Regions from separate parts of the Terrabacter sp. Soil811 genome, predicted to be linked through region 3. Evidence: predicted binding sites of a transcription regulator. Region 3 holds the regulator's gene; each other region holds the start of a gene.
What was found. Region 3 encodes LexA, which represses DNA repair genes until DNA is damaged. Its sites were predicted from a motif close to TCGAACANNTGTTCGA; they were not measured.

Region 1: a site for LexA is predicted at 2,314-2,329, ahead of ASH01_RS17885 (HNH endonuclease signature motif containing protein). Genes of this name have one in related genera too.
Region 2: a site for LexA is predicted at 3,417-3,432, ahead of ASH01_RS10040 (HNH endonuclease signature motif containing protein). Genes of this name have one in related genera too.

What each region holds. Positions count from the first base shown of each region.
Region 1 covers NZ_LMSX01000010.1:127,686-135,148, reverse strand. Annotated here, with positions in the region: gene ASH01_RS17895 (hemerythrin domain-containing protein) at 1-582, opposite strand, end outside; gene ASH01_RS17890 (esterase/lipase family protein) at 779-2,200, shown strand; gene ASH01_RS17885 (HNH endonuclease signature motif containing protein) at 2,333-3,868, shown strand; gene ASH01_RS17880 (VOC family protein) at 4,165-4,575, shown strand; gene ASH01_RS17875 (MFS transporter) at 4,592-6,190, opposite strand; gene ASH01_RS17870 (arylamine N-acetyltransferase family protein) at 6,249-7,046, opposite strand; gene ASH01_RS17865 (Y-family DNA polymerase) at 7,080-7,463, opposite strand, start outside.
Region 2 covers NZ_LMSX01000007.1:677,686-685,148, reverse strand. Annotated here, with positions in the region: gene ASH01_RS10060 (hypothetical protein) at 1-393, shown strand, start outside; gene ASH01_RS10055 (glutamate decarboxylase) at 428-1,804, shown strand; gene ASH01_RS10050 (rhodanese-like domain-containing protein) at 1,841-2,221, opposite strand; gene ASH01_RS10045 (DMT family transporter) at 2,414-3,346, shown strand; gene ASH01_RS10040 (HNH endonuclease signature motif containing protein) at 3,471-4,955, shown strand; gene ASH01_RS10035 (PHP domain-containing protein) at 5,022-5,867, shown strand; gene ASH01_RS22950 (hypothetical protein) at 5,897-6,058, opposite strand; gene ASH01_RS10030 (GlxA family transcriptional regulator) at 6,150-7,112, shown strand; gene ASH01_RS10025 (lipase family protein) at 7,214-7,463, shown strand, end outside.
Region 3 covers NZ_LMSX01000008.1:358,754-366,216, reverse strand. Annotated here, with positions in the region: gene ASH01_RS12220 (sensor histidine kinase) at 1-235, shown strand, start outside; gene ASH01_RS22510 (hypothetical protein) at 141-824, opposite strand; gene ASH01_RS12215 (alpha/beta hydrolase) at 821-2,563, opposite strand; gene ASH01_RS12210 (hypothetical protein) at 2,599-2,904, opposite strand; gene ASH01_RS12205 (LysM peptidoglycan-binding domain-containing protein) at 3,172-3,585, opposite strand; gene lexA (transcriptional repressor LexA) at 3,814-4,539, shown strand; gene ASH01_RS12195 (hypothetical protein) at 4,649-5,584, shown strand; gene ASH01_RS12190 (phosphotransferase) at 5,588-6,631, opposite strand; gene ASH01_RS12185 (Sir2 family NAD-dependent protein deacetylase) at 6,615-7,463, opposite strand, start outside.

The DNA.
Region 1 (7,463 bases), on a different contig from region 3:
GGGCGCGGTCGTGGCGGCCTTCTTCGCGTCGCGGGCGGCCTTCTTCGCCGTGGCCGACGCCTTGGTCGTCTTCCTGGCGGCCACGTAGCGCTCCGGGTCCTTGTCCTTCGGGGTGATCCCCTCGGCCCAGCGGACCGCCTCGTAGCGCAGGAACTGGACCGCGATCTCGTGGCGCAGCTCGAGGCTCGCGCGCTGGCGGAAGTCGGCGAGGTCCTGGCGCTCCTCCTCGCCCATGTGGTCGCTGTTGTGGACGTTGGCGTCGACGACCGCCGTCCACCACGCGTCGGACCCGGTGCGGCAGCGCCCGACCTTGCGCACGGACTTGCGGATGTCGTTGTGGTCCTTGACGGCGTCCTCGACCTCCTCGTCGACGGACTCGGCGTCGGCGCCGCCCGTGCCGATGCGCAGCAGCTCCGGGTAGAAGTAGAGCTCCTCGGCCTCGGCGTGCGTCTCGAGGAGGATCTCGAGCCGCTTCCAGACGGCGGCGAGGCCCTCGTGGTCGTCGCGCGGCCACTCCTCGAGCATGGCGAACATCCGTCGCTGCTCGTCGTGCTGGCGGAGGATGACGTCGGTGATGTCCACGGGAGGCCTCTCTGTCGTCCGGCGGGTTCCGGATCCACTGTGCCGCATCCATACCCGATGCCGTCGCGGGCTTGGCCGTTTCGCGTATCAGCGGGCGCTGCTGGTGCCACCGTTGGTTGGTCGGGAGTGTCCGACGCAGTTCATCGACGCAGTTCACCGGCGCAGTTCATCGACGCAGGATGGGTGGTGGGTCCGCATGACGAGCAACGACCTGGTCGTGGTGCTTCCGGGGATCACCGGCAGCACGCTCGGGGTCCGGGGTGACGACGGCTCGCCGGCGAGCGAGAACCTCATCTGGGCCCCGAGCGCCGGGGCCGTCTGGAAGCTGCTGACCGGCGGCCAGTCGATCCTCAAGAAGGTCCTGCCGGAGGGGATCGGCGACGACCACCCGGGCGACGGCGTCGAACCGGTCGCGCTCATGCCCGACGTCCACGTCCTGCCGGGCATCTGGACGCCGATCCGCGGCTACGACGTTCTCGTCAGCGCCCTCGAGAAGCAGGGCTACCAGCGGGGCGCCGGCGGCAAGCCGGCCACGCTCATCACGTACGCGTACGACTGGCGCCTCTCCAACCGCTACAACGGCGCTCGCCTGAAGACCGTCGTCGAGCCGGCGCTCGAGCAGCTGCGGGCGCAGGGCGGGGCGTATGCCGACGCGAAGGTCGTCTTCGTCTGCCACTCCATGGGTGGCCTCGTCGCCCGCTGGTACATCGAGAAGTGCGGCGGCGCCGAGGTGACGCGCAAGCTCATCACCCTCGGCACGCCGTGGCGCGGGGCGACCGACGCGCTGACCCAGCTCGTCAACGGCGTCAAGAAGGGCATCGGCCCGCTGTCGATCGACCTCACGGACTTCTCGCGGAGCATGCCCTCGCTCTTCCAGCTGCTGCCGGAGTTCGCGTGCATCGGCAACGGCGGGGGCTACGCCAAGACGACCGAGGTGTCGGTGCCCAACGTCAGCACCACGATGGTCGCCGACGCGATGGCCTTCCACACCGACCTCCAGGCCGCCGAGGCGGCCCGGCCGGACAGCCGGACCTCCGCCCACATGATCGTCGGCATCCGGCAGCCCACCGCGACCACGGCCCAGCTCTCGGGCGGCACGGCCACGGCCTACCAGGACTTCGGCACCGACAACGACTTCGGCGACGGCACGGTGCCGCTGACCGGGGCCGTCGGTCTCGGCGAGGCGCTCGACACCAACCTGGCGGTCCGCGTGCCCGACCAGCACACCAACCTCCAGTGCAACCAGCTCGTCCTCGACCAGGTGCAGGAGATCCTCAGCGCCAAGCCCGTCCGGAGGCGGGAGATCACCGACACGAACGTCCGCGCCGTCGTGCCTGACCTCGTCACGCAGGGTCAGGCGCTCAAGGTGTCATTCGACCTCGAGTCGGACGACCCGGGCGCCGACCCGCCGCGCAAGGCCGTGACCATCACGGTCAGCAGCGCGAAGGGCAAGGTGCTCGCGACTGCCGAGCCGACCCTGCGGAAGGGGCACGGCGTCGCAACCTTCGACGACCTTCCCCCAGGCACGCACACCGTGACCGTCACCGGATCCGGTCCCACCTCGACGGTGCGCCCCGTCACCTCGACGACCCTCGTCTGGCCGAGGCCGACCCGCTGAGGGCGCGAGCCCGGTGGTGCCGGCGGATTCGCGCGGACGGGGATCGTCTTCGCGCGGACGGGGATCGTCGAGGGCCTCTGGGCCTGTGGACAGTCGGCGAGCACTGTCGGCAGTCGAACATATGATCGAACCATGACCGCATCGACCATGGAGCGCCCCGGGGGCGGCGCGAGCCCCGCGGGTGTCGCTCATCCCGAGCGGCCGGCGCGTCCGGTGGGCGAGCGGGAGGCCGCTGTCGCAGAGGTGATCGGGCTGACCGACCTCCCGGGGCTCGCGGCACGACTGGCGGCCATGGCTGCGGAGCTCCGGCTGGTCGCCCGCAGCACGCCGCTGTGGGCCATGGCCGAGAGGGGACTCGGGGACGCGATCGAGCAGGCTCAGGCCGTGCGCGAGATGGCGCACAACCTCTCCGCAGTGCTGGCCGCCGAGGTGAGCGCGCGAGGGCTGCCTGACAGATCCGGGCTCTCCCGCAACGACTGGGTCGCGGGTCACGCTCCCGGCTTGGCCGCAGGGGCGTCGGCCGCTCTGACCGCCGTGGGCGCGGCCATGAACGAGCCACGGTGGGCTGCACTGTCAGGAGGAGTGCGCGACGGCTCGATCTCGGTCGACAAGGCTGCGGTCATCGTGCGCTTGCGCGACGACGTCATCCGGTGTGCTGATGTCGCCCAGGTGGACAGTGTGGTCGACGCGATGGTCGAGGGCGCGTCGGCGCTCGGCATCAAGGACCTGAGGCGTCTGGCATCGCACGCCCGGGCGGGCCTTCGACCACCGGCGGTGGTCGAGGACGATGATCAGCGCCTCCGCGCAGCCCGGTCGCTGACGAAGATCGGCCGGTGCGCCGGGATGACGGAGTACCTCTGGAGACTCGATCCCGAGGGTTCGGCCATCGTCGACGCAGCGATCGACGCCTTGGCGCGGCCGCGCCCTGATCTGGACTGGAGTCGTTGGCCCACACTGCCCGGCAGTGGAGAATCATCTGGCCGGATCGGCCGAGGGTCAGCCGCCGCGCGTGGGGCGGCTGGCGAGGCCGCTGGTGGGGCGGCTGGCGAGGCCGCTGGTGGGGCGGCTGGTCGACGCGGGCGAGGCATCGATGCGGAGGATGGCGGCGCAAGAGTCCAGCGCGGGTCGTCCGTCGATCCCCGGTCGGCAGCGACGCGCCGTGCCGACGCCCTGCTCGAGCTGATCGGACGCGCCGTCGCGGCGCCCCAAGGCGTCACCCGGACGCCGAGGACGAAGCTCGTGGTCACGATGTCGCTGGAGGCGTTGCTCGACCGCCTGCGCGGTGCCGGGCTGGCCGACAACGACGAGGTCCTGTCCGCAGCGACGGTGCGCCGGGTGGCCTGCGAGGCCGAGGTCATCCCGATGGTGTTGGGCGGTCCGTCCCAGTCGCTCGACATCGGACGCGAGGATCGCTACTTCACTCCCGCCCAGAGACTGGCGCTGGCGCAGCGCGACCGCGGCTGTAGCTACCCGGGGTGCTCCGTACCTCCGCAGTGGTGCGAGGCCCACCACGTGGTGCACTGGCTTCACGGCGGAACGACCGACCTGTCCAACGGTGCCCTCCTCTGTGGGAGGCACCACACGATCGTCCACCAGCTCGGGGTGACGGCGATCGTCACGCCGAGCGACGTCATCTGGCAGCCACCGCGCGAGCATCGACGGCCCTGACCCGGCACGGGCCGGGACGCGTGCACCACATGGTCCCGGGTCCATTCCGGTGGCGATGATCCCTGCTCGGCGGGACCAGGAGGCGAGCGAAGGCTGGGGCGAAGTCCAGGTGCGGCCCGCCTCCCGCGCTCGGACGCTCTCCGACCCCGCGATGTCGTGCGCCGCCACGCGCGGGGTGCCGCCGGTCGGGCCCTGGCCCATCCCGTTCTGTCGCTCCCGTTCTGTCGCTCCCGTTCTGTCGACCCCCGCTCCGTCGGTCTGACGCACTGTCGTCAGGCGGTGGTTGGGTGGTGGGCATGACTTCAGAGAAGAGCACTGGATCGACGATCGGCTGGGACTGCGTCGCGCTCGACTGCGCGGACGCGGCAGGGGTGGCGCAGTTCTACGCCGACCTCCTGGGCGGCGCAGTGGAGGCCGACCCCGAGGGTGACTGGTTCAACGTGCTGTGGGACGGCCCGCGCATCGCGACCCAGCTCGCACCCGGGCACGAGTCTCCTGACTGGCCCCGCGGCCAGCAGCAGGCGCACCTCGACTTCGTCGTCGCCGACATCGCCGCCGCCCATGAGCGGGTGCTCGCCCTCGGCGGCACGGCACTCGATCCTGTCGAGCCACCGCAGCCTGCGCCGGACCGCGGGTTCCGCGTCTACGCCGACCCGGCCGGCCACCCGTTCTGCCTCTGCCGTCCGACCCCGGACGCCTGGGGCTGAGGCGGGCCCGCGGCCGTCAGCCGAAGTCGAGACCGTCGAGTGACGTCGACGGCTTCTGGTCGGGGAGCCGCAGCATGCGGAACGAGTTGCCCAGACCCAGCAGGCCGGCGAGGAGAGGGACCAGCAGGGCGATCTGGAGAGAGCGGTTGCGGGCTTCGTCGTTGATGGCCAGCACCTCGGCCTCGACCTCGGCCGGCTGGCCAGAGATCTGCTGCTCCAGCTGGGTGTTGCTCATGATCTCGGCGTCGTGCTCGAGGGCCTGGGCGATCTGCTGCTGCTGCGCGGCCGGGATGACGGAGCTGTTCTGCGCCAGCTGGGTGAAGCCGACCGACAGCGCAGCGAGCATGAGGCCGCCCGCCATCGCGAGACCGAAGGAGAGCCCGAAGGACCCGGCCGCGGAGTTGACGCCGGCGGCCTCGCTGACGCGCTCCTCCTCCACGGGGGCGAGGGTGTAGTTGTTCAGCTGCGAGACCAGGAGGCCGAGGCCGCAACCGGTGATCGCGAGCGGGACCACGAAGTACCACGCGCTGTCGGCGCGGGGCACGAGCGGGAGGATGATCGCGACACCCAGACTCGTGAGGACGAAGCCGGTGCGGATGATCGAGGCCGGTCGCCGGTCACCGGCCTTGCGTCCGGCCAGCAGGGCTGCCCCGAACATCGTCAACGACAGCGGAGCCAGCGACAGGCCGGACTGGAGGGCGTTGTACTCCAGCGTCATCTGGAAGTAGAGCGGGAGGGCGATCATCGCGCCGCCCAGGGTGACCTGCTGCAGCAGCTGGCCCGTGACACCGGCCGTGAAGTTCGGGTGCCGGAACAGGTCCGGGTCGAGCAGGGTGACCTGCCCGGCGCGCTTGCGCCGGCGGAGCCACCGGGCCAAGAGCACGAGCGCGGTCGCCCCGACGACGAGGAGCAGGCCGACGTACTGACCGCCCTCCTGCCAGACGAGGATGCCCAGCACCACCCCGCCCATGCCGAGGGCGGACAGGATCGCGCCGACCACGTCGATCTGGCGCGAACCGGTGTACTCGACGTCCCGGACCAGCCGGATCTGGCTCAGCACGACGACGATGATGAGGACCTCGAGGGCGAAACCGACCCGCCACGACAGGTACGTCGTGACGAACCCGCCGAGCAGCGGGCCGATCGCGGCGGCGATGGCGGCCGAGGCGCCGACGAGCGCGTAGGCCTGCTTCTGGGCTGCCCCGGCGAAGTTGCCGTGGATCAGTGACTGCATCGCCGGCAGGAGCAACGAGGCTCCCAGGCCCCCGATGATCGCCCAGAAGATGATGATCGCCGTGAGGCTCTGGGCGAGCGTCATCGCGAGCGCCCCGATGGCGTATCCGAGCAGGCCCAGGACGTAGGCCCGCTTGCGGCCGATGAGGTCGCCGACCTTGCTGTTGATGAGGATGAACGCGGCCGAGACGAGCGCCTCGAGCGCGATGGCCGACTGCACCCCGCTGGCCGTCGTGTCGAGGTCGGTGATGACGGCCGAGATCGACACGTTCATCAAGGAGGTGTCGACCACGAGGACGAACATCGCCATGGCCAGCAGGAGCATCAGGCGGCGGCTCCCCGGCACATCGGGATCCGAACCTTGGGCGGGGTTCTGCGTCATGTCACCCTCTCGGCCACCGAATGGGTCGCAGTCTAGCGAGGTCGAGGGGGTGCGTCAGTCAGTCGAGGAGGATGAGGAAGTGGGCGACGAGGGCGGCGCGCACGGCGTCCTCGTCGGCGAGTTCGGTCTCCTCGCGTCGGCCCTGTGTCGTCGTGATGAGCCGGTCGCCGCTCAGGGTGACCCGGCCCGTCGGCGTCAGCAGCGACGCGAGCCGCGACCGCGTGAAGTGGCTGTCGGGCGAGGTCTGCTGCCACTCGTTGCGCGCCGCGAAGTCGGTCAGCGGGTGGGGCACCGTCGAGAAGACGAAGCAGTCGCGCCAGTCCTCGCCGTCGCGGCGCTCGCGGGAGACCCACGTGTCGTCGCGCCGCACGAGTCCTACGAGGTGTCCGCGTTCGCGTCGCTCGAAGCCGTCGCGCAACGGCAGCGGCTCGATGAACCCCTCGCCGAACCCGACGTCCGCGAGCACGGGCTCCTCGAGCCGGCCGCCCGACACGACGAGCGCGACGTGGTCGAAGTCGTCGGTGAGCCCACCGGCCGCGGTGGTCACACGCGCGGAGACGAGGTCGACGGCATACCCGAGGCTGCGCAGCAGCAGGGCGAAGAGACCGTTGAGCTCGTAGCAGTAACCGCCGCGCCGGGCGTCGACGACCTTGGCCAGCAGCGACGCGTTGTCGAGGCGGATCGGCCGGCCGAGCGAGATGTCGAGGCTCTCGAACGGCACGGCCAGCAGGTGCGCCCGGTGGAGCGACGCGAGCGCCGCTAGGGTGGGGGACTCGGGAGCGGCCGCGCCGATGCGCCGGAGGTATGCCGTCGCCTCGGTCGTCGTCAGCGCGTCGGTCGTCGTCGGTGAGGTCACCCGGTCATCCTGCGACCTCGAGCCGCCTTGAGGTCAAGCCGGCGCGGGAAGCGGCAGCGTCACGCCGACCATCGTCACGCCGCGCCCGTCCCACTCGTAGGCCGTGCGCTCGAGCAGGTCTCCCGCCGCGGACCGCAGGACGGTCGGGTCGAGCGACGGGGCGGCGAGCGGGCCGCGCTCGAGCACCTGGGTGCCGTCGTCGTAGCGGACGAGGACCTCGAGGCGGCGGGGGAGACGCGGCGCACCGTCGAGCGAGAGCACCCGCGCGACGGCACGCTCGACGCAGCCGTCGAGCACCGCCACGACCTTGGACCTGGTCCGCGTCGCGGGCAGTGACCGGCTCGCGCTGACCGACCTGCGCGGCCCGGGCAGGCGGATCGTCGCGTCGTCGGTGCCCCGCGCGATGGAGACGAGACG
Region 2 (7,463 bases), on a different contig from region 3:
ACGCTGTTCTTCAACGTCAGCACCGTCGCCGCCGTGACCCACAACGCGACGGCCGCCGAGTCCGATCGCTACGTGTGGCGGCCGGACCTCTACGGGTCGGTGCTCTTCCTCGTGGCGAGCGCCTGCGCCGTGCTCGCGGTCTCGAGCCGCTTCCTCAGCGTCCAGCCCCGGTCGTTCCCGTGGCGGATCGCATGGCTCAACATGCTCGGCTCGGTGTTCTTCATGGCCTCCGCGATCGCCAGCTTCGTCGTTCCGAGCACGGACCAGGTGCTGAGCACGCGGATCGCCGTGGCCGGGACCTTCTGGGGCGCCGTGTGCTTCCTCGTCGGCGCCGCACTCCTGCTCCCGGCCTGGCGGCGTGCCGTCGCGACCGCCACGCCCGCGAGTCCCTAGACACCACCCCTCCGTCCGACTCAAGGAGAAGCGCATGTCCACACCGTCCGAGATCAACGCCATAGCAGCGCTCTACGGCAACCGCTTCGTCACCGAGGAGGTGCCCAGCCGCGAGTTCCCGGTCACGGGGATGAGCGCGGTCGACGCCAGGCGCCTGGTGGCCGAAGACCTCGCCCTCGAAGGGGATCCGGGGCGCAACCTCGCGACCTTCGTCACCACGTGGATGGAGCCGGAGGCGCAGCAGATCATCGCGGAGAACCTGCACCGCAACTTCATCGACCACGCGGAGTACCCGCGCACGGCCGAGATCGAGCAGCGCTGCATCCGGATGCTCGCCGACCTGTTCCACGCCCCGGGCGAGACCACGGGAGCGCGGACGCAGGGCTCGTCCGAGGCGATCATGCTCGGCGGTCTGTCGCTGAAGTGGAACTGGCGCACCCGTCGCCAGGCCGCGGGCAGCTCGACGGAGCGTCCGAACCTGGTCTTCGGCGGCGACGTGCACGTCGTGTGGGAGAAGTTCTGTCGCTATTTCGACGTCGAGGCGCGGATCGTCCCGCTTCAGCGCGGGAAGTACACCATCGGCCCGGAGGACGTCGCCCCGCACGTGGACGAGAACACCATCGGAGTCGCGGCCGTCCTCGGCACGACCTTCACCGGCCACAAGGACGACATCGTCGGCATCAACGACCTGCTCGTGCAGATGAAGCAGGAGCGTGACCTCGACGTGCCGTTACACATCGACGGGGCCAGTGGTGGCTTCGTGTGGCCGTTCCTCTACCCGGACTCGCCCTGGGACTTCCGGCTCGAGCAGGTGCGCTCGATCAACGTCTCGGGGCACAAGTTCGGCCTGGTCTATCCGGGCATCGGCTGGTTGATCTTCCGGGAGGTCGCCGACCTGGCGCCCGACCTGGTCTTCAAGGAGAACTACCTCGGCAAGACCGACTCGACCTTCACCCTGAACTTCTCGACGGGGTCGGCGATGGTCCTGGCGCAGTACTACAACCTCGTGCGCTACGGACGTGAGGGCTACACCTACATCATGCGCAACATGCAGGCGAATGCTCGGATGCTCGGCGACAAGCTCGAGGCGATGGGCCGCTTCGAGCTGATCGGCCGGGAGGAGGAGCAGCTCCCGCTCGTCGCCTTCATGCTGTCCGGTGACCACGGGTACGACGAGTTCGACATCGCCTGGCAGCTGTCTGCCGAGCGCGGTTGGATGGTGCCCGCCTACACGCTGCCACCCGACGCCCAGGACGTCACCATCATGCGCGCGCTGGTCAAGGAGACGATGAGCCGCGAGCACGTCGACACCCTGGCCCGCGACATCGAGGAGGCCTGCACGACGCTGGCGGCGAAGGGTGCGGCACACGAGTCGGAGCGAGCCAAGATGGTCAGCGGCCCGGGCCACTGAACGACTGCTGCGCCCTCGACCGTCCTCGGTCCTGGCCTACTCGGCGGAGGCGTGCCACGCCCGCCACGCGGCATACCCCCCGATGACGTCGGTGGCGCGGTGGATGCCGAGGTCCTGGAGCGCGGCGGCCGCCAGGCTGGAGGTGTAGCCCTCCTGGCAGAGGACGATCACCTCGAGGTCGTGGCTCGCGACCGGCAGCGACGCGTCGCTCGATGGGTCGAGACGCCACTCGAGGACGTTGCGCTCGATCACCGTCACGAAGGGCAGCTCACCCTCGGCCGCACGCTGGGCGGCAGGGCGGATGTCGACGACGAGCGCGCCGTCCGCACGTGCCGTCTCCGCCTGTTCGGGCGTGAGCCGGTGGAGGCGACCGCGAGCCTCGGCGAGGACCTCGTCGATGGTGCGGGGTCGGGACATGGTCAGGCCTCTCGGGACGGGCAGTGGCAGGTCGGCCAGCCTTGCGCTGGGGGCACGTCCACCGTGCCACACGGCGGGCGTCGACGCGTGTGCGACCTGACGCCTGACACCCGTCCGTGGTGGCGGGATGTGGGGGACATCTGACCGGAAAACCGGCGGCGCTCTGTCGGTGTCGACGCCTACGGTCGTCGAGTGACCGTGGACTCCCGCACTGCATCCCAGGCCCCGCCCAGCGCTCGCCGTGCGAGGTGGCTCGTCCTGGCTGCCGTGGCCGTGACGCTCCTCCTCTGGGCGTCCGCGTTCGTCGCGATCCGCCACCTCGGCCGAGACGTGCCGCCGGGCGCACTGTCGCTCGGGCGGCTGCTCGTCGCGTCGGTCGCCCTCGGGGTCCTCGTCTTCCGACGGCCGCGGACCTGGCCGGCCCGCCGCGACTGGCCCCTGCTGCTGCTCTGCGGCGTCGGCTGGTTCGGCATCTACAACCTCGCCCTCAACGAGGCCGAGCGGCGCATCGACGCCGGCACCTCCGCGCTCATCGTGCAGATCGGGCCGATCATCGTCGCGCTCCTCGCCACGGTCTTCCTCGGCGAGAAGATGACGCGTTGGCTGCTCATCGGCATGGCCGTCGGCTTCGCGGGTGTCGTCGTCATCGCGCGCGGCTTCTCCTCCGGTGACTCCGGCGACATGGTGGGCGTGTGGCTCGCCGTCCTGGCTGCGGTGACGTATGCCGTGGGCGTCCTCGCGCAGAAGCCGCTCCTCGGGCGGTTGCCGGGTCCCGAGGTCACCTGGCTCGCCTGCATCATCGGCGCCATCGTGTGCCTGCCGTGGAGCGGCGAGCTCGTCACCGTGGTGCGTGACAGCGACCCGAGCACCTTGTGGTGGATCGCCTACCTCGGCCTCTTCCCGACCGCCATCGCCTTCTCGACGTGGGCCTACGTGCTGGCGCGCAGCGATGCCGGCACGCTGACCCTCACGACGTTCCTCGTGCCGTTCATCGCGACACTCATCGCCTGGGCGCTGCTCTCCGAGGTGCCGCCGCCCCTGACCTTCGTCGGCGGGGCGTTGTGCATCGCCGGTGTCCTGCTCACGCGGCGCAAGCCACGAGTGGCTCCGACCGCGGAGGAGTGAGTGCGCTCCGATCCCTCTGCGACGCAACGGGATCGGTGGACTCACAGTGTGGACAGACCTTCACAATCTATCGAACATGTGTTCCAATAGAGGGGTCGGCGACCCGGGTGGGAGGAGTGAGTTCGTGCCATTCCTCGACACCGGGCGTCCGGCGCCCGACGCGACTGACGGTGGCAGCAGCCTCAACCCCCGCGTGGTCTGGCTGGTCGGTCAGGCGAAAGCCCGCGCCGATCGCGCGCAGGAGCGCAGCGCGTCCCTCACGTTGGCCGACGAGGCCGACGAGGTGCTCACGCAGATCGAGCGCCTCGAGGTCCAGAAGGCTCGCCTCGAGGGTCGTCTCGTCGACGCGTATGCCGCGCTGCACTCCGTCGAGGAGCAGCAGCTCGCCCAGTGGACGACGAGCTCGCCCGTGCCGATCACGGCCGACCAGGTCGCCGCGCAGGAGATCGCCTGGGCGACCGGGGTGGGCGCGACCGAGGTCGCCCGCCGGCTCGAGCTCGCGACAGCACCCCGGCGTCATCGGGTGCTGCGTGAGCGGCTGCGGGCCGGTGCTGTCAGTCTCCAGCGAGCCCTGCGCGTCGTCGTCGAGACGCGGGCGCTCGCCGACGACGTCCTCCCCGACCTCGAGGCCACGGTGCTCGCGCCGGCTCCGGACGGCGCGGTCGCCTCTCAACGCCTCTTCACCACACGGTTGCAGCGGTGCGTCCGCTCGGCCGACTCCCGTGCCGCCGAGGAGCGCCGCCGGTCCTCTCGTCTGCGTCGCACGGCGTACGGCCGCCTCGTCGAGGACGGTATGGGGACGTTCACGGTCGTCGCGCCGGCCGAGCGGGTCGTCGGTGTGCTCGACCGGGTCGATGCCCTGGCTCGGGCCGCCCGCGCGGGTGGCGACGACCGCAGCCTCGACCAGCTGCGCAGCGACCTGCTCTGCGACCTCGCCCTCTTCGGCGTCGTCCCGTCCGGCATCGGCGGACCCGCCGGCGCCGGTGCCGGTGGCGGTCTCGGTGGCGGTCTCGATGAAGAGCTCTCGTGTGCGGGCCTGCTGTCCGACGCGGCGCCTGCGGCCGTCCGCATCGTCGTCCCGTTCGAGGTCGCCGTCGGGATGTCCGACGCTGCGTGCGAGCTGCCCGGCCACGGCTGGGTCACCGCCGCCCACGCTCGCCAGATCATGACCGCACCGGGATCGGTGTGGCAGCGCCTCGCCGTCGACGTCGACACCGGCCGCGCCCTCGAGCTCTCCACCGACTGCTACCGCCCGACCGCCGCGATGGTCGAGCACGTGCGGGCCGTCGACGGCGTCTGCCGGGCACCCGGGTGCCAGGTGCCGGCCGACCGGTGCGACCTCGACCACGTCGTCCCGTGGCCGGCCGGCCCCACCCACGTCTCCAACTTCGAGTCCCTGAGCCGGGGCTGCCACAACGGCAAGACCGCCGGAGTCTGGCAGGTCGAGCGGGTCGACGACGACGGTATCTCCTGGTCCTCGCTCGCCGGTCGCGACTACATCACCTACCCCAAGGACTGGCGAGAAGCCCTCCGCGACCCGGGCTCGGGTCCACCGCCTCGATCCCCTTCAGCAGGAGCCGAGACTGCCGACGATCCACCACCCTTCTGACCGCTGGGCCGGCTGGTGTGCGGCTTCGGCGGCGCCAATGGCGGCGGGTGGGCCTAGCGTGGTCGGATGACGCTCCCGACGGACAGTCATGTGCACAGCGAGTGGTCGTGGGACGCCGCGCACGGGTCGATGGACCGCACGTGCGCGCGGGCGCTCGAGCTGGGACTGCCGGCCGTCGCGTTCACCGAGCACGTCGACCACACCGTCTGGTCGCTCGACCGCTCGCACCTCGACGAGGATGCGCACCTGCTGACCTTCACGTCGCCCGATGGCCTGGTGACCCCCGGCCCGTTCGACGCCGCCGGCTACCTCGAGGCGATCGCGGAGTGCCGGGAGCGCCACCCCGGCCTGCGCATCCTCAGCGGGCTCGAGCTCGGCGAGCCGCACCTGCACCCCGAGGCCGTCGCGCGGGTGCTCGCGGCCGGCCCGTTCGACCGGGTGCTCGGCTCCCTGCACTGTCTGCCGGACGGCGACGGCTGGACCGAGCCCGGCGAGCTCTTCGGCCGCAGGCCCGCCGTGGACATCGTCCGCAGCTACCTGCGCGACGTCGCAGCCATGGTCGCGGCCGACGACACGTTCGAGGTCCTCGCCCACATGGACTACCCCGTCCGCTCCTGGGACGAGGCCGCGGACGGCCCCTTCGACCCGGCGGAGTTCGACGTCGAATTCCGCCAGACGCTCGAGGCCGTCGCGGAGGCCGGCAAGGTGCTCGAGATCAACACCGTGCTGCCGCTGCACCCGACGGTCGTCCGCTGGTGGCACGACGTCGGCGGTGGCGCGGTGAGCTTCGGCAGTGACGCGCACGAGCCCGTGTCGCTCGCCCGTCGGTTCCGCGACGCCCGGCACCTCGCCGAGGCCTGTGGCTTCCGACCGGGTCGCGATCCGCACGACCTCTGGCCGCGCATCGACTGACGGCCGCCAGACGGCGGGGTCCAGGTGGGTCAGCGGGTGACGGGCACGTCGTGCAGGACGCGCTCGATGTCGCGGTCGACCTCGGCGTCGGCGCCGAAGGGAGCGCGCGGCAGCGAGAACGTCCGGCGGTGGTGCGGCTCGAGGGCCGCGACGATGGCGATGATCATGACGAAGAAGAAGATGATGTCCATGGCAGAAAGTCTGCGCTCATCATGATCCCGCCACGAGTGGCAGAACTGTCGATGATCGACAAGATCCTGCCAAACATGCCATGCTGGCCGGATGCTGCGCACCATCGCCGTCATCGCCCAGGAGCCTGTGGCCATGTTCGAGCTCGGCGTCCTCTGTGAGGTCTTCGGCATCGACCGCACCGACGACGGGGTCCCGGCCTTCGACTTCCGGGTCTGCTCGTCGCGTCCCGGCGAGGTTCTGCGCACGACGAGCGGCATGAGCATCGTCGCGCCCTTCCCGCTCGAGGCGGCCCGCGGCGCCGACCTCGTCGCCATCCCGGGCGGCGCGGTGGACGGACCCTACGACCCCGAGGTGCTCGACATCCTGCGCGAGACCGCGGCCAGTGGCGGGCGCGTCCTGTCCGTGTGCTCGGGCGCCTTCCAGCTCGCTGCCGCCGGCCTGCTCGACGGTCGTGAGTGCACGACCCACTGGAGGTATGCCGCCCGGCTGGCCGACGAGCACCCGCGCGCCTGTGTCGACCTCGACGTCCTCTACGTCGAGGACGGTCCGGTCCTGACGAGTGCCGGCACGGCAGCGGGCATCGACGCGTGCCTCCACATCGTGCGCACCGAGCTCGGCTCCGAGGTGGCGACCCGCATCGCGCGGCGCATGGTGGTCCCGCCGCACCGCTCCGGCGGTCAGCGCCAGTTCGTCGAGACCCCGCTCCCGTCCGAGCCGTGCGAGGGCCTCCAGGACGTCATGGAGTGGGTGGCCGAGCGCCTCGACGAGGAGCACTCGATCCCGTCGCTCGCCAGGCGGGCAGCCATGTCCGAGCGCACCTTCGCGCGCCGCTTCACCGCCGAGGTCGGCACGACGCCGCACAAGTGGCTGACGAGCCAGCGGGTGCTCCGGGCCCGCCACCTGCTCGAGTCGACGGACCTCGACGTCGAGCGGATCGCGCGCGAGAGCGGCTTCGCCACTGCGGCGGTGCTGCGCCACCACTTCCAACGGGAGATCGGCATCCCGCCCGTCGCCTACCGACGCGCCTTCACGAAGCAGCCCGCCTCGGCCTGACCCTGCGCCGCAGCTTCAGCGCGACAGGCATGGTTACCGTCAGTAAGTTGCTGGCCAGTGGACGCCACCGACGTCGTCCTGCCGCCTGAGGGGAAGCCGCCGTGCCTCGTTCGACCCACCGCTCGTCCCGCACCCGCACCCGCACCCGTCGCGTCGTCGGCGTCGTGGTGCTCGCGATCGCCGCGGCCGTCATGTCGCCAGTCACGACAGCCCGGGCCTCCGGCTTCTACGACCCTCCCGCGCCCGTCACCGGAGCACCCGGCACGGTGCTCAAGACCGAGCCGATGACCTTCTATCTCGACCCGCTCAAGGCCGTCCCCTCGACCGCGCGCGCCACTCGGGTCATGTATG
Region 3 (7,463 bases):
CAACGGGATCGGCATCTCGGCCGCCGACCGTGAGCGGGTCTTCGGCCTCTTCAACCGCGTCGAGACGTCCGTCGACGGCAGCGGCATCGGCCTGGCCACGGTCAAGCGCATCATCGAGGCTCACGGTGGGTCGATCGGGATCAGCTCGGTGGACGGTCCGGGTACGGACGTGTGGTTCGAGCTGCCGGCCGAGCTCCCCCGTCGGGACGAGCACGACGGTCCCGGCGGCGACTGACCGGACGTCGCGCCCGGGCGAGGACGACGAGCGCGACGAGAAACGCTGTCGGTGCCCTGACATCCATGAGGAGCACCTGCACGACCGTGGCGACGTAGGCCCCGAGGGCGGAACCGTCGTCGAGAGCGTCCCCGACGGAGAAGGCTCCTGAGCTCTCGGCGCTCACGAGCAGGGCGGCTCCGGCGAAGGTCGCCGCCTCGGCCAGAGCCGCGAAGGCGGCCCACCGCAACCGCGGCACGACGGACCCGGTCGTCCACGTCGGGCCTGTCGGGCGCGTCGGCAGGAGGGGGCCGCCCGTGTCGTCGACCTCCACGCCTGCGTCGACGAGCGGTTGCATCCCCGGCCGGGACAGCGCAACCGCCAGGACGACGCCGAAGCCGACGACGCCCAGCAGCGCAGTGGGCGACAACGCGTCCAGGGCACCGTCGCCGGCAGCCGTCCCGCCGTCGGTGATCCAGCCGACCGCGACGTAGGGCAGAGCCTGGAGCACCGCGAGCCACCCGCACGCCCACGCGACGAGGCGGTCGCGTCGGGCGGACCCGGCCATCCCGTTGAACAAGCGGGTCGGGTCGTCGTCGAACGAGGTCACGGGACGAGCCTCGGCCAGCGCAGGGGGTCGGTCCCGAGGCTCGGTCCGGTCGTCGTGCACGCCCTCTCGTCGATGCCCTGGAAGACCCGCAGGTCGGGACGACCGGCCGCCACGGCGACGAGGTTGCGCGCGCTGTCGGTGCCGGCCCGGAGGTAGTCGGAGTGACCGGCGGAGGTGCGACGGACGTCGACGAAGTCGGATCGTGGGTGGAGCCAGTGGTTGCAGCCGGTCCCGGTCTGCTTGAGGGCGAAGGTCGAGAGCCGGCTCGCGCCCACGACGTCCGCCGGCGCCGTGCCGTGCACCATCCAGCCGTAGGCGAACACATCGTCCCCGACCGCGCCGAGGACGTTGAGGGAGCCGGGTTTGAGGGCGGTGTGCGCCACGTCCGAGAACGGCAGGCCGGGCGCACCGAAGACGGCGACGTCGTCGATCGCACTCGTGCGAAGCGAGGCCTGGCCGGCGAGAGTGCCGCCGTAGGAGTGGGCCCAGACCGTCTGGTGGGCCGGACGGTCACGGGAGGCCTCGACACCGGTCACGAAGTCGGCCAGCGCGCCGGCGTTGTCGCGGGCCAGCTTGCCGTTGAGGACGTTCCGGTCGACCGACGTGATGATCTCGTGGACCTGCGGCGCGTCGTAGCCCATCCACGTCACGAGTGCGACGTCCTCACCCTGCGCCACCGCCTTGGCCTCCGAACGCATCCGCACGAAGGTGTCGTCGTAGCGCCGGAGATCGGCCCCGACCATGGTCGACAGGCCGCCGACGAACGTGACGACGTGCTCGGCCCGGTCGACGTCGCCGATCGCGACGGCCGCCTTGACGTCGGGTCCGTTCGCGTCGACGAGGAGCAGACGCCGGGGTCCACCGTCGCGACGCCCGAGCACGTCGCGCACCGCCTGCAGGGCCGCCACGTGCTCGGCCGAACGGGTGCGTTCGGCGGCATTGCTCGCAGACGCCGCCCGCTGCGCCTCCCGCTCGCGGGTCCAGGCAGCCTGCTCCGCTCGGCCGAGCAGGACGAGGTTGGCCTCGTGGCGAGCTGCGGCCGGCACCCCGTCGCGACGACCCACCCAGTCCGGCCGCTCACGGATGGCGCGGCGTCGCTCCTCGTCGGTCAGGGACCGCCACCAGGCGGCCGAGGCGAACACCTGACGGCCGACCCCGGCACTCGTCGAAGGTCCCGCCGGCGGAGGTGGCAGCTGCGGGACCAGCTGCGCGGCAGTCCCCGGAGACGCCGTCGCGCCACGGGCAGCGGTCAGCAGCCCTCGCCACAGCTCGTCGTCGGTCTGGCTCGCGGCCTGTCGGGCCCGCGCCAGACAGGCGTGCACCTCGACCCTCAACAGCTCGTCGAGCCGTGCCCGGTGCGCCTCGCCGGCAAGGTCTCCGAGCGACGCCCGCACGGGAAGGAAGAGCCGACCCTCGCCGTCGACCCAGGCGCCCTCGTCGGCGGCCCGACGGTCGGCGCGACCGACGAGCTCGAGCGCCGACTGCAGACGTGCCGCGGCGTGCCCGACCGCGTGACCGGTCACCGCGATGCTCCCCGCGAGCCGTCCGAGGCCGGCGACGACGAGGCCGTAGCGGTCGGCGGCCGCCGAGGAGGCCGCGCCCGACCAGCGCGGCGCGGCGGAGCGACGCCACAGCACGAGCTCCGCGAGTCCGAGGACCCGGAGGCGATGCTCCTCGAGGCGCCGGCCCACCTCGAGCAGGGACTGCGGTCGGCAGGCCCGGACGTCGGCGACGGTCATGGTCAGCGGAGCACCGGCACCCGCCACACCAGGTCTCATGGGGTGCCGCCGGACGACGACGACCGCAGGGCCTGCCGGGACGCCTGCTCGACGGCGTCGTAGGTGTCGGCGGCCGTGGCGAGGCAGCGGCCCAGCTCGCGCAGCTCCCAGCGGGTCCCGGCCAGCCGCGCCTCCCACGCCGCAGCGACCTGGCCGAGCCCGCCGGCGACACGACCACCGGGGATCGCCCCACCGAGTGGCCGCAGCTCGTCGCCGATCCTCAGCCGCTGCACCCGCGCGAGCACCTCGCCGACCGAGGCGGCGTCGTCGCGCAGCGCGTCGGTGTCCACGTCGTAGCGCATCCCCTGCTCCCTTCCGAGGACAGCCACGCTAGGCAAGGCGTCCGAGGACTCGAGCCCGTCATCCACAGGGGTCGGGAACGGCAGGTGCGGGCACAGCAGGACGCCGCACCCCCGTCAGGGGTGCGGCGTCCGGGGCAGGAACGGCGGGGTCGAAGCGCCGCTACCGCCAGCCGCTGAAGGTGGAGCCAACGCGGCGGATCGGAAGGGCCGGGACGGGCGCAGCCGGACACACGGCATACGTCCCCGGCCGGCCCAGGAGGCCCCGGGTCAGCGACCCGGGACGACGAGCTGCTGGCCGGCGTGGATCGAGGTGGTGCTGAGCGCGTTGGCGATCTGCAGCTCGACGACACCCTCGGCCGCGGTCAGCTCAGGCAGCTCGCGGGCGGCGATGCCCGACAGGGTCTGGCCGGACCGGACCGTGATCGTGCGCGGCTCGCCCGTGGCCGACGCGAGCTGACCGGCGAGTCCGACGCCGAGGAGGGAGACGACGCCCGCGACGAGGAGCGTCACGACGAGGCGACCGAAACGCGTCAGGCGCATCGGCGGCCTCGCGGCACGCACCGCACGAGCGGCCTCCGGCCCGGTGGGGACGAGGACGAGACGGGGCCGACCGGTCGGCTGCGACCGCGCGGGCTCCTCGGTGTGCGGCTGACGAACGGCCTCGAGGACGATGGCGCTCATGGTGACCTCCCCTTGCTCCTGATCTGGCGAACACGTGTTCGATAGAACGTCTGTACGAGTTGTAGCACGTATGTTCGATGAAGTCGAGACACGCATCGAACAGGTGTTTGGCAACTGTGTTCGAACTGCGTAGTCTTTCCTCACACCACAGACCTCACCAGCCACCACTGACACTGGCCGCACACCCAGCGTCACGACGCGGACTGACGAGCCGACGAAGGGGACACCATGGGCGTGACCGAGCTTCCCGATCGCGAGACCGGCGACGGTCTCACCGTCCGCCAGCGGCGGGTGCTCGAGGTCATCCGCAACTCCGTCGACCGGCGCGGCTACCCGCCGAGCATGCGCGAGATCGGCGACGCCGTCGGCCTCGCCAGCCCGTCGAGCGTCTCCCACCAGCTCAATGCCCTGGTCGCCAAGGGCTACCTGCGCCGCGACCCCAACCGGCCGCGGGCCCTCGAGGTCGTCTCGCCCGATGCGAAGGCCGAGGAGCTCGGCTACCGCGGCGGTGACCCGACCGCGCCGCGTCCGCGGGGCGACCACTACGACACCGAGACCGACTCGGGCGACGCCCGCCCCGAGGCGTCCTACGTCCCGGTGCTCGGCCAGATCGCGGCGGGCGTGCCGATCACGGCCGAGGAGGTCGTCGAGGACGTCTTCCCGCTGCCGCGGCAGCTCGTCGGCGAGGGTGACCTCTTCCTGCTCAAGGTCAACGGCGACTCGATGGTCGAGGCCGCGATCTGCGACGGTGACTGGGTCGTCGTGCGCCAGCAGCAGCACGCCGAGAACGGCGACGTCGTGGCCGCGATGCTCGACAACGAGGCGACGGTCAAGACGTTCAAGCGCACCGACGGGCACGTGTGGCTCATGCCGCACAACCCCGACTTCTCGCCCATCGACGGCGACCACGCGACGATCCTCGGCAAGGTCACGGCGGTCCTGCGCCGGCTCTGACGTCGCCCCGCTCCCCCACCCGACGACGTATGCCGTCGGCGCCCTCCGCGCCGGCGGCATCGTCGCGTCCGGGAGGCGTATCGGACGCGACGGCGCGAGACTCTGACTCGTGAGTCCTGCGAAGGAGACCGCCACGGCACCCGGCCGCACCCGCGACGTCGTCTTCACCTACCGCTACCTGCGCGGCGCGATGATCGCCCTGCTCCTCATGCTGCTCCTCTCGGTCGGCTACCAGTGGTGGTGGGAGACCGACCACTCGTGCTGGCTCGGCTCGATCAGCGCGTACTACTACACGCCGGCGCGGACCGTCTTCGTCGGCTCGCTGTGCGCGCTCGGGGCCAGCCTCATCGCCTACAAGGGGCACTCGCCCGAGGAGGACGTGCTGCTCAACTTCTCGGGCTTCATGGCCTTCGTCGTCGCCATGGTCCCGACGGTGCCGGACGGGCGGTGCGGGCCGAACGCGTACACCCAGACCCCGGCCGAGATCGCCGCGGCCGTGCGCAACAACATCTGGTCCCTCGTCGTCGTCGCCGTCCTCGCGGCCCTCGTGGCCGCCTGGCTCAGGCGCGGCGCGATGACGCGCGACCCGTCCGACCGGCCCACGGTGCGCTCGGCGGTCGTCTCGGCCGTCTGCGGTCTGGTGCTGCTCGCGGAGCTCACCCTCTTCCTCGTGCTGCGCGACCGGTTCATCGCACTGAGCCACGGCATAGCCGCGGGCACCATGGTGGCCGGGGTGATCGCCGTCATGGGCTTCAGCGCGCTGCGCGCCGAGGAGCGCCACCAGGGCACCGCCGGTGGCACCGGCGCGAGCGGAACGGTCTACAAGCGCATCTACATCGCGATCGCGGTCGCCCTGGCCGTCGCCCTGGGAGCGACGGTGCTGGCGGCCCTGACGGTGCGCGGCTTCGACCACCTGATCCTCATCGCCGAGGTCATCATCATCGTGCTCTTCGCCGCCTACTGGGGCGTGCAGACCAAGGAGCTGTGGGACCTGCGCGAGGCCGATGGCGCCGAGGCGCGTTCGGCTCGATCGGTGGCCGAATAGCCTTCAGGACAGCGGCGGCTCGTCACCGAGAGCGCCGAGCCACCACGTGCCGGCGTCGCCGTGCTCGACCGCCTCCTCCGGCGTCAGGGTCGCGGTGACCCGGAGCCACGACTCGGCGCGCCCGAGCCGCCCGAGCCGCAGCGCGGACGGCAGGGCCGAGCGCAGTGCAGCGACCGGGACGACGTCGCCCCAGACCTCGAGCGCGGCGTCCGCCACCCGCCTCAGCCGACGGTCGTCCGGGGTGGCGCCGAAGCGGTGGAGCAGCACGTTGAGCGGGACGAAGAGCGCGGACAGCGGGTGCGCGAGCACGGCATCACCGAAGTCGAAGAAGCGCATCCCGTGCGCCGTCGCGAAGACGTTGCTGGCGTGGAGGTCGTTGTGCACGAGGCTCTCCCGCAGGCCGAGACCCCCCACGTCGTCGGCCCACGCCGTGACCGCCGGCAGCAGCGCACGCAACCGGTGCGCGACGTCGTCGGCCATGCGGCGCGGGTCGTCCGGGGCCAGGGCCGTCAGGGACGCGACCCTCGCCTCGACGTAGGCCGCCGACTCGGCCGGAGGCAGGGCCGTGATGCCCGCGCCGAGGAGGTCCGCCTCGTGGCCGACGAGCTCGCGCTGGAGGTGCATCGCCTCGGCGGCGACCCGGCACCAGGCGTCGACGTCGTCGTCCGCGACCGTCAGAGAAAAGACCGGCCCCTGGTCGGGCACGAGGTGCAGGCCACGCTCGACGTCGGCCGCGGCGACCGGGACGACCCGGTGCGGCGACAGGCGGTCGAGCACGACGAGCAGGGCCGCTTCGAACGACTGGTGCGGGCAGTTCTGCTTGGCCCAGTAGGTGGCGCCGTCGGATGTGACACCGCGCCACACCGTCGACCAGGGGCGTTGGTGCACCGCGTCGAGCGACACGAGGTCGGTGCCGAGACCGCCCAGGACTCCACCGACCCACTCGCGCAGCTCGGCCTCGAACGCGCCGGACGTCCAGCGGACCGACGGGCCGTCACCGGACTCCGGGAGGGCGGCATACCAAGGCAGTTCAGTGCCCGAGGGCATCGCGCAGCTCCGTCAGCGTCGGGCCGAGAGGTGCGTGGAGGCGCAGCGTCGCCTCGGCGTCGCCGCGCGTCGCCGACCGCGTGACGATCGCGACGGGCACGTCGCGCTGGTGCGCGCGACGGACGAAGCGGTAGCCACTCATGACCGACAGCGACGACCCGAGCACGAGGACGGCGCCGGCACTCTCAACGAGGGAGAAGCACTGCTCGACGACGGCCTTGGGCACCGACTCGCCGAAGAAGACGACGTCGGGCTTGACGGTGTCGTGGCCGCAGACGAGGCAGCGCGGGGCGTGGAAGGACTCGACGAGTGCGTCGGCGAGCACGATGTCACCGTCGGGCCGCACCTGCTCACCCCACTGCGAGCCCACCACGTGCGCCGCCTCCTCGAAGCGGTCCATGAAGCCGGGGTTGGCCTCGGTCATCCTCTCGTGCAGGCCGATTCGCGAGGTGTACTCGCCGCACGTGAGACAGACGGCGCGGTCGAGGGACCCGTGCAGCTCGATGACGTCCGTCGCGCCCGAGACCTGGTGCAGGCCGTCGACGTTCTGGGTGATGATCGGCCCGACGTAGCCCGCACGTTGCAGGTCGGTGACGACGCGGTGCCCCTCGTTGGGCGCGGCGGCGTTGAAGCGCTGCCAGCCGATGTAGCTGCGAGCCCAGTAGCGCCGACGGGCCTCGCTCGACCCCGCGAACTCCCCGTACGTCATCGGCTCGACCCGACGGGTCCCGTCGGGCCCGCGGTAGTCGGGGATGCCCGACTCGGTCGAGAGCCCCGCACCCGAGAGCACGACGACGCCGCCGCCACTGACGAGGTCGACGAGGTCGTCGAA